2 regions of the Planococcus sp. NCCP-2050 genome follow, and region 2 is predicted to be linked to the other one. Evidence: riboswitches for the same ligand, from Rfam matches in the RefSeq annotation. Region 2 holds a riboswitch; the other holds the start of a gene.
The links. Region 2 has a riboswitch for FMN ahead of ribE (riboflavin synthase). Riboswitches for the same ligand answer to the same signal wherever they lie in the genome.
Positions count from the first base shown of each region.

Region 1: linked by a shared signal. The riboswitch ahead of NFU07_RS02280 (ECF transporter S component) and the one ahead of ribE (riboflavin synthase) in region 2 are both predicted to bind FMN.

Region 1 covers NZ_BRCX01000001.1:434,683-439,108, reverse strand. The annotation lists gene NFU07_RS02295 (ATP-binding protein) at 1-215, shown strand, start outside; gene sigX (RNA polymerase sigma factor SigX) at 261-794, shown strand; gene NFU07_RS02285 (hypothetical protein) at 784-1,986, shown strand; FMN riboswitch at 2,077-2,210, shown strand; gene NFU07_RS02280 (ECF transporter S component) at 2,357-2,938, shown strand; gene NFU07_RS02275 (ferredoxin) at 3,056-3,307, opposite strand; gene NFU07_RS02270 (YpbB family protein) at 3,414-4,426, shown strand, end outside.
Region 2 covers NZ_BRCX01000001.1:1,389,835-1,394,260, reverse strand. The annotation lists gene NFU07_RS06835 (VOC family protein) at 1-73, shown strand, start outside; gene NFU07_RS06830 (metallophosphoesterase) at 143-967, shown strand; gene NFU07_RS06825 (GNAT family N-acetyltransferase) at 1,085-1,582, shown strand; gene NFU07_RS06820 (CHY zinc finger protein) at 1,638-1,964, opposite strand; FMN riboswitch at 2,052-2,282, shown strand; gene ribE (riboflavin synthase) at 2,585-3,214, shown strand; partial or broken gene ribB (3,4-dihydroxy-2-butanone-4-phosphate synthase) at 3,229-3,840, shown strand; gene ribH (6,7-dimethyl-8-ribityllumazine synthase) at 3,910-4,374, shown strand.

The DNA of each region.
Region 1 (4,426 bases), 960 kb from region 2:
ATACCGGCGTCGGAATCCCGGAAGAAGATCTGCAATATGTCTTTGAACGGTTCTACAAAGCCGATAAGGCTCGTACATTAGGCAAAGGCGGAACCGGCTTAGGTTTAGCGATTGCCAGCAATATCATTGACTCCCATGGAGGCAAGATTTATGCAGAGAGCAAAGTGGGTGAAGGTACTTCTTTCATTTTCTTATTGCCTTTGAAAAAAATGTAACTTTGCTGGACTGAAAAACGACTAATCTAAGAACGGGGGGAGCATATGAATGACTCCGTTTTCCATCGGCTTTACGATGAGTACCATCAGGATGTCTTTCAATTTCTAATATACTTAGTGAAAAACCGCCATCTGTCGGAAGATTTGATGCATGAAGTCTATATACGCGTCTTTAAAGCATATGACCGGTTTGAAGGGAAAAGCTCTGAAAAAACGTGGCTTTTTTCGATTGCGAAAAATGTAGCGATTGATCATTTCCGAAAAGTTGCGGTGCGCCAGAAGCATTCGATGGAACATTTCGATTGGGAAACCCAGCAATTGGTTTCCCCGGAGAAAATACCGGAAGAAGTTTCGTTATTGAATGAAGATAAGATTTTACTGTATAAAACTTTGGATTTGTGTACAGGCGATCAGAAAATGGTTATCATTATGCGCTTTTTCCAAGATCTATCGATCGCTGAAACGGCGGAAGTCCTCGGCTGGACCGAAGGCAAAGTAAAGACGACGCAACACCGTGCAATTAAGTCGCTCCGTGAAAAATTATCCTCTATGGAAGGGGGAGAAGCGCATGCCGAATAAGCAATGGGACGATGACCAGATTGAAAGTATGCTGAGGGAGTTCCCGCAGATTAAAGACGAACGGTCTAAAGAAGAAGTTTATATGCGCTTAAACCAGGTCGCACCTGTGAAGAAAAAACCAAAGCGGTGGCTGCCATTTTTGGTCGCGGCTTTGGCATTTATCACGGTTGGCGTTTTAATCGCCTCCATTATCAGCCAAAATGGCATGAATAGCGCATCTGATTCCAGCGGTTCGGAAAGTTCAAAAGATGAAGCGGTCACATCGGATGTAAACAATGTAAACGAACAGGCTATACCGGAAGCGGAAAGTTCAGAAGGTGCCAGTTCAATCGAAAGTTTCGGTGTAGAAGAAAGCGGAGAAGCTGCCGGAACACAGGCAATATATGAAGATGATTTGAACGGCAACACGCTGTTTACGATCGGCTTGACCGAAAATGCATTTGTTATCCCAGTGTCTTTCCTAATTCCGGACGAACAGATTGCCCAGGATTTTTCGCAGGAAAACCCTTCATCCATTGACTTGTATAACAGCTATGCGAACCAATTGGATGAGCAGGCTTTAGGATTTGATGAGTACCATCCTTTGCTTGGCGAACTTTCTGCAAATGGAAGAGTGGCAGAGCACGTGCTGCCGGCCGATCACCAATACGATATGGCCTCGGCAAGCATCGAAGTCTACACACGAACCCTCAAGGAAACTTTTAAAGACATGGATGAAATTCGGGTGACTGATGAGCAAGGGAACCCTGCTGAGTTCAGTCAGGTAGGAGCCATGGAGCCGATTCAGACGGCTCTGAAAAAGCATGCCTATTATTCTTATACGGCTGCTGACGGCAAGGTCTATTCTGTACCCGATTATGGAGTGGTCTATGAGTCAGCTTCTGAAGCGCTAGCTGCACTTGGAAATTCACCGAATGATTTTCTCGAAAACCCCATTTTGCGAGATGTGGAATATGAAGCTTTAGAAAATGAAGAATCGATAACGGTCAATTTTTCTGAGTTGCTGGATTTGAATAGCTTCGATGAACAGGCCGTTCGGAAAATGATTGAGAATTTGTCATTGACTGTGAAATCGTTCGGAAAACCAGTTGAATTAGTGGGAGTAGAGCAAAGCGAGTGGCAGGAGTTTAATTTGCAGGAGCCGCTTCCCGTACCGGAAGCGCCTAACCACCTTCAATGGACCTTGAATTAAAAGAAAAAATAAATAAAAAGGCATAATGTGAAGCATTTCTGTTTACATTATGCCTTTTTTCTACTAATATTAGGACATAACAAAATATCGATTCATCTTCGGGGCAGGGTGCAATTCCCTACCGGCGGTAATTGGACAGCAGTCCTTAAGCCCGCGAGCCGTAAAACGCAGGATTTGGTGAGATTCCAAAGCCGACAGTATAGTCTGGATGGGAGAAGGTGAAGGTGCGGACGTGTATCGTTTACATATAAACGGAACGCTATTTTAAGTGTGCCTTTTCTCCCTTAAGTGAAGTTTGCTTAAGGGATTTTATATGTGGCAGCATAGTCCAAGCCTTTCTTCTGGTGAATCACGACAAGGAGAGAGGAATATGAAGAACAAAAAATTACAATCCATGATTGTAATCGGAATGTTGAGCAGTATTTCATTTATTTTGATGCTCTTTAACTTTCCATTACCAGCATTACCCGCATTTTTGAAAGTTGATTTCAGTGATGTGCCGGCTTTGATTGCCGCAATCACAATGGGTCCGGTTGCCGGAATCCTAGTGGCGTTTTTCAAAAACGTACTGGACTGGTTATTTGCAGGAAGCCCGACAGGAGTGCCGGTTGGCCATTTGGCAAACTTTGCGACAAGCATTCTGTTCATTACACCTGTTTATGTGATTTACCGCAGAATTGCTTCTAAAAAAGGCATGATCCTCGGTTTAACTGCTGGAACATTATCCATGGCTATCGGTATGAGCCTCTTGAATTATTTGGTTTTCTTGCCGATGTACACTTACTTCTTAAATATGCCGGCTGAAACAGGCAATGCCCTATTCGGCACAATCGTGCTCGGTATCCTGCCTTTCAATCTGATTAAAGGAATTGCACTTGCTGCTGTTGTCTTATTGATTTTTAATAGCATGTACTCCTGGATTGAGAAACAGCGGCTTTATTACCAATCATAAATCATAGAAAAGCAGGAAACCATTGACCGAAGCTTGCGAGGTCAGTGGCTTCCCTGCTTTTTTTACTGCAAAAAAAAACGCATGCAAGGCAAAAGCCTTACATGCGCGTATTTATAATCAGTCTTCGTATTTTAATGGATTGCCTTCAAACGGGGCATCCGCAACTTTAATGGAGTCAGTTGGGCAGCCTTCAAATGCATCTTCCATGTCTTCTTCCAATTCGTCTGGAACTTGCTCAGTCCCCATGTTATCATCTAGAATAACAAACGCAATTCCTTCGTCGTCGTAGTCATAAATGTCAGGTGCAGCAGCTCCGCAAGCGCCGCAAGCGATACATGTATCCTTATCGACAATGGTATACTTAGCCATAATTATTTTCCTCTCCTTTATCTCCGAACAAGTTCAGTTATACTATCGTATTCATTCTAAAGGTGTTTGTGAAGATTTTCAACCAAAAACGCTAGGGGGACCGCTCTTGTTATTTGATGAACTTGTAATTGCCATCATGAAAACCATAAATCTGGAGCGGACGTTATCAGCTCCTTACCATATTATTAAAGGGAAAAAGTCAGGTCAAACAATTCAAGATGTCGGTTATTATAAATTGCATCCTTATTTTGGCTTGATGCCAAAGTTGGAGAAAAAGGTCTACGATCAAGTAGTAAAAGGTTTGATCAGCAAAAAATACATACGCTTCAATGAAGATGTCATTGATTTGACTGAACAGGCATTGACCCTTCCGCTGCCTGCTACAAGCTTAAATGGCTGGAAGTACAGAGGAAATGAGATGATTTTCTTCAATCGCCTGTCTTTGGTGATCCAGACTCTTTCCCATACGAGCCAATCGATCAATAAATTCGATCCGATTGACAATTCTGACGACATCCAAGGATGGGTGAAAAGGTATTTAAAGGCTATCCATTTCCGTGACTTGGGATCCGTTGCTAAGTTAAAGGCAGAAATTCTAGATAGCCTTCAAGCCCTTGAAGTAAGCGATGGCCATAAAAACGCGCTGATGCAGCGTTTAAGCGGTTTCGGATGGAGTGGGCTTACTTGGGAGCAAATAGCGGATATCCAAGGGATACATGTCTTAGATGCCCGATTAGCGGTGATTGAAACCTTGCATGCTTGGCTGGAAATGATAGAAGAAAAGCGGCATCCCTTATTAAGTAGGATGAAAGAAAATATTGTCGAATTATCAGCATTGACAGAATCCACGAGAAGAACGGAGAAACTGTTCAAAGAAGGGCACTCACTGGCTGAAATAGCTTCAATCCGGCAGTTGAAAACCAGTACCATTGAAGATCATTTTGTTGAACTCGCTATGAACGATCCGCTATTTGATTATTCGGCGTTCCTGAGCCCAGAATTGTACGGGGAAATTACAGAAATCAGCAAAGCCGAACAGACAAAGAGATTGCGGAATATAAAAGACAAGGTTCCTGCAGCCAGTTATTTTCAAATTCGTCTAGCTTTAGCTATAAAGGA
Region 2 (4,426 bases):
CGGACCGGACTATTATGCCGTATTTATAGAAGCGCCGGACCGAATGAAGTTCGAAATCGTGGCGCCTGAGTGAAAAAGAGAGAAAATGACTGGTACGAAAAGGAACCTAACCATTCGGCCAACTGTGAATAGAGGTTAAAATATGAAAAAATTAGGTGCTCTATTATTTGTGCTGCTCCTTCTATGGGGCTTTATTTGGGTTAATAATAATTGGATCCAAACGACGGAATTCACCATTGAATCGGACAAGCTGCCTGAGGCTTTTGACGGCAAAAAAATTGTTCAAATTTCCGATTTACATAACGCCAATTTTGGCGAGGGGCAATCGTCTTTAATTGAAAAAGTGGAAGCGGCCAAACCCGATGCCATTTTCCTGACGGGCGATTTGATCGACAGCAATCGCTATGATTTGGATACAAGCTTAACGCTTGTGGATGCCTTGGTCGAAATGAGTGAAGTCTACTATGTTCTTGGAAATCATGAAGTGGCAGTGAACAAAATCGATGAAATTACGGAAGCGCTGGAACAAAGAGGTGTCCATGTATTGATGGACGAATCGATGGACTGGGAAGTGGAAGGTGAATCTGTGCAGATTGCCGGCATCAATGACCCGTTGATCGATGTCCAGCAAACAGAACAGGACTTCACACGCAATGCACTGGCAGATGCAGGCATCGATGAGCGGTTTACACTCTTGTTGGCACACCGTCCGGAAATGTTCAGCATTTACGTAGAAGAAGAAATCGATTTAGTATTTGCAGGGCATGCGCACGGCGGGCAGATCCGTTTCCCAGGTCTTGGCGGCTTATTTGCACCGGGCCAAGGATGGTTTCCGACCATGACAAAAGGGCTTTTCGAAGAACAGTCGACACGTCTGGTGCTGAGCCGTGGCCTAGGCAATAGCGGTTTTCCAGTGAGAATTTTCAATTTACCAGAAATTATCGTGGTCACTTTGGAGAAAGCTTAGTAATTGCCCTATTTTGCCGAAATTCCAAACTTTACAATCTTGAAAACTCAATAAAATAAAAGCGTGCTATAATCGGAGTTAAAATGGAATTCCATGAGCAGCAAGGAGGCGTTTATCATGATAAAAAAGAAAGAAGTATCGCTTCATCCTTACTCATCAAAAGTGGCTGTCACGTACGATTTGCCATCCGATCAGCTTGAATTTACCGGCCTTCCCCGAGACATCATTGAGCGGGATGCGGAAAATCCGTTAAAGCATTTAATCATCATCAAAGCGCGTGATGAAGTGGCTGGATTTTTCGAGCTTGATGAATCCGATGACCGGAAAAAATACTCCAATAATCCCCGGGCCTTATTGCTTCGCGGGTATTCAGTAAACCCTAAATTCCAAGGCCGGGGAATCGCTACAGGCTCAATTTACGCCCTTCCGGAATTTATCAGAAAAGAATATCCGCAATTTGATGAAATTGTACTCGGTGTGAATGCGCGGAATCTTGCGGCGCAGCGGGTTTATGAGAAAGCCGGATTTGAGGATACCGGCCGGCGCTTGATGCGTTCAAAAGGCGAGCAAATCGTCATGTGCCTAAGAGTTGAACAAGCCACTGAAAGTGCTTGAAAAAATAGAAGGGCTGCCCCATAAGTCGAATAACGACTTACCGGGCAGCCCTTTTTTATGCAGCAAAATATAAATGTTTATGCAAACTGCATCCAGGATTAAAAGAGGAATTACATGACGGGCATTCAGAACGGCATTCCAAATACTCCGTAACACTCAATTCTTGGCCGCAGCTGCCGCAAAGAATCGCTTTTTCATGAAAAAGCTCCAAAGGCCATACTTGATGTTGGCCGCATCCGACCGCTTGATGGCATTCAAAGCAAGGGTAGTAGATTCCACAGCAATAAAATTTAATCGCAATGCGGTCTACTTCTGAATGGTAATGCCGACAGCGGGTTTCGGGGTCTACATCCAATCCTTTTACAGTCATTTCGTGTGTCATTCTTTTCACCCCTTTTTCAAAAAAATTTTCAATATAATCGGATTCCTCTTTTAATTATGTTACCCTTATAACGACAAATAATCGAATCAAATTCTTCGGGGCAAGGTGAAATTCCTTACCGGCGGTGAGCAGGAAACTGTAAGTCCGTGACCCGATCTTTAAGCAAATGTAAGCTGCAGGCATCCCCGCCTGAGTTTTTGCATCGCCCAGTTCCGGCATTCGCCGGTTCTGGACATGCCCGTTTGCTGTTGTTAAAGAGCGGTGGAGCTGGTGAAAATCCGGCACCGACAGTGAAAGTCTGGATGGGAGAAGAATTTGAAGGCTTATTTTGTTATACACTTTTTTAATAAACAGCTTTCATTTTTCATTTCGCAGCCAAGAAATGAAGCTTATTTGGTGCACGCTTTTTACGGTGCCGATTAAAAAGTGTATTTTTACCTCTCTTGTTTTTCCTTTCCTTGCCACCCGACAGCCCCTTGGTGGAAAGAATCCAACTTAGCAACATCGAAAGGGTGTCTCTGACACCAAAGAACCCAGCATATCAGAAATACAGGTGCTTTTTGGTATGCACAAAAATAGGCCAGCGTATGGCCAAGCGTTAAAAGAGGAGCGTGATGCATTTGTTTACCGGGATTGTAGAAGAAGTCGGAAAGATCTCTTCCGTTCAGTCCAAATCGCAATCATTGGAACTGGTGATTTCCTGTTCATTGATTTTAGAAGATATGAAGCGGGGCGACAGTATAGCGGTCAACGGAGTCTGCCTGACGGTTTCAAGTTTTGCCCAGCAGTCATTTACTGCCGATGTCATTCCAGAGACTTTCAAATCTTCGGCGCTAAAAGAGCTGGCAAGCGGTTCACCCGTTAATTTAGAACGGGCGATGCCGGCAAATGGACGATTTGGCGGCCATTTCGTCAGCGGCCATATTGATGGGGTCGGCAAGATTCGAGCTGTTAGAAAAGAAGCGAATGCTTGGACAAAAGAAATTGAGATAGAGCCCGCATTGATGAAATACATGATGCATAAAGGTTCGGTTGCAATTGATGGGACTTCTTTGACTATTTTCGGATTAGGAGCCCGTTCGATTATCATCTCCCTAATTCCGACGACCCAAGAAGATTCAGTGCTTGGCAATAAAGGAATCGGTGCACAAGTAAATGTCGAATGCGATTTGCTCGCGAAATATACAGAGCGAATTCAACAGACTGCGCCTAAAATGACGCGTAATTGGTTAGCTGAAAATGGATTCTAATGGAGGTGGAAGTCTTGTTCTATAAAGTTGAAGAAGCCGTGCGTGATTTGAAAGCAGGAAAAGCTGTGATTGTGATTGATGATGAAAACCGTGAGAATGAAGGTGACTTTATTGCCTTGGCTGAATTTGCTACACCTGAAATCATCAATTTAATGGCTGCCGAAGGAAGAGGCTTAATCTGTGCTCCGATTGACGAATCAATTGCGGCTCGATTAAACATGCCCTTGATGACGGATGAAAACACAGATGAGTTTGGAACTGCATTTACGATCAGCATTGACCATAAAGAAACGACAACCGGCATCAGTGCCTTTGAACGTTCCCATACGATTAAAAGTTTGGCGGATCCATTGGCGCAAGCGCGCGACTTTAACCGGCCCGGCCATGTATTCCCGTTGATTGCCAAAAGCGGCGGGGTGCTTACCCGTACCGGACATACTGAAGCGGCAGTGGATTTAGCGAAACTCGCCGGTTCTGTTCCGGCTGGCGTCATATGTGAAATCTTGAAACCAGATGGTACGATGGCGCGTGTCGATGATTTACAGGAAGTGGCCGAACGCTTAGGGCTGGGAATTTTGACGATTGAATCATTGGTTGCATATCGCAAAGAACGCGAAATGGCCATTTGAAAAATATGCTGAGTGCGATAAAAAATTTACATTAGCGATTGCTGATATTAAAAAGGAGCAAATATGATGGCTATACATTACGAAGGTTATTTAAATGGTGAAGGATTACGGATTGGAATAGTGGTGGGGCGCTTCAACGAATTCATTACGAGCAAATTGTTGAGCGGCGCAGAAGATGCGTTAAAGCGCCACGGAGTGAACGAAGATGATGTAGCGATTGCATGGGTCCCGGGAGCTTTCGAGATTCCGCTCGCAGCGAAGAAAATGGCGCAAAGCGGAAAGTACGATGCAATTATCACGCTCGGAACTGTTATTCGCGGTGCAACGCCCCATTTTGACTATGTCTGCAGCGAAGCAGCGAAAGGTGTTTCTAGAGTTAGTGACAGCGCAGGAATTCCGGTTATCTTCGGCGTCTTGACGACCGATTCAATTGAGCAAGCGATTGAACGGGCTGGTACGAAAGCTGGGAATAAGGGCTGGGAATCGGCTGCAGGGGCGATTGAAATGGCTAACTTGATGAAAAAATTGTAATTTATATAAGTTGAACTAATAACTTTTCCCTGTCGATATTCCGCAAAACAGC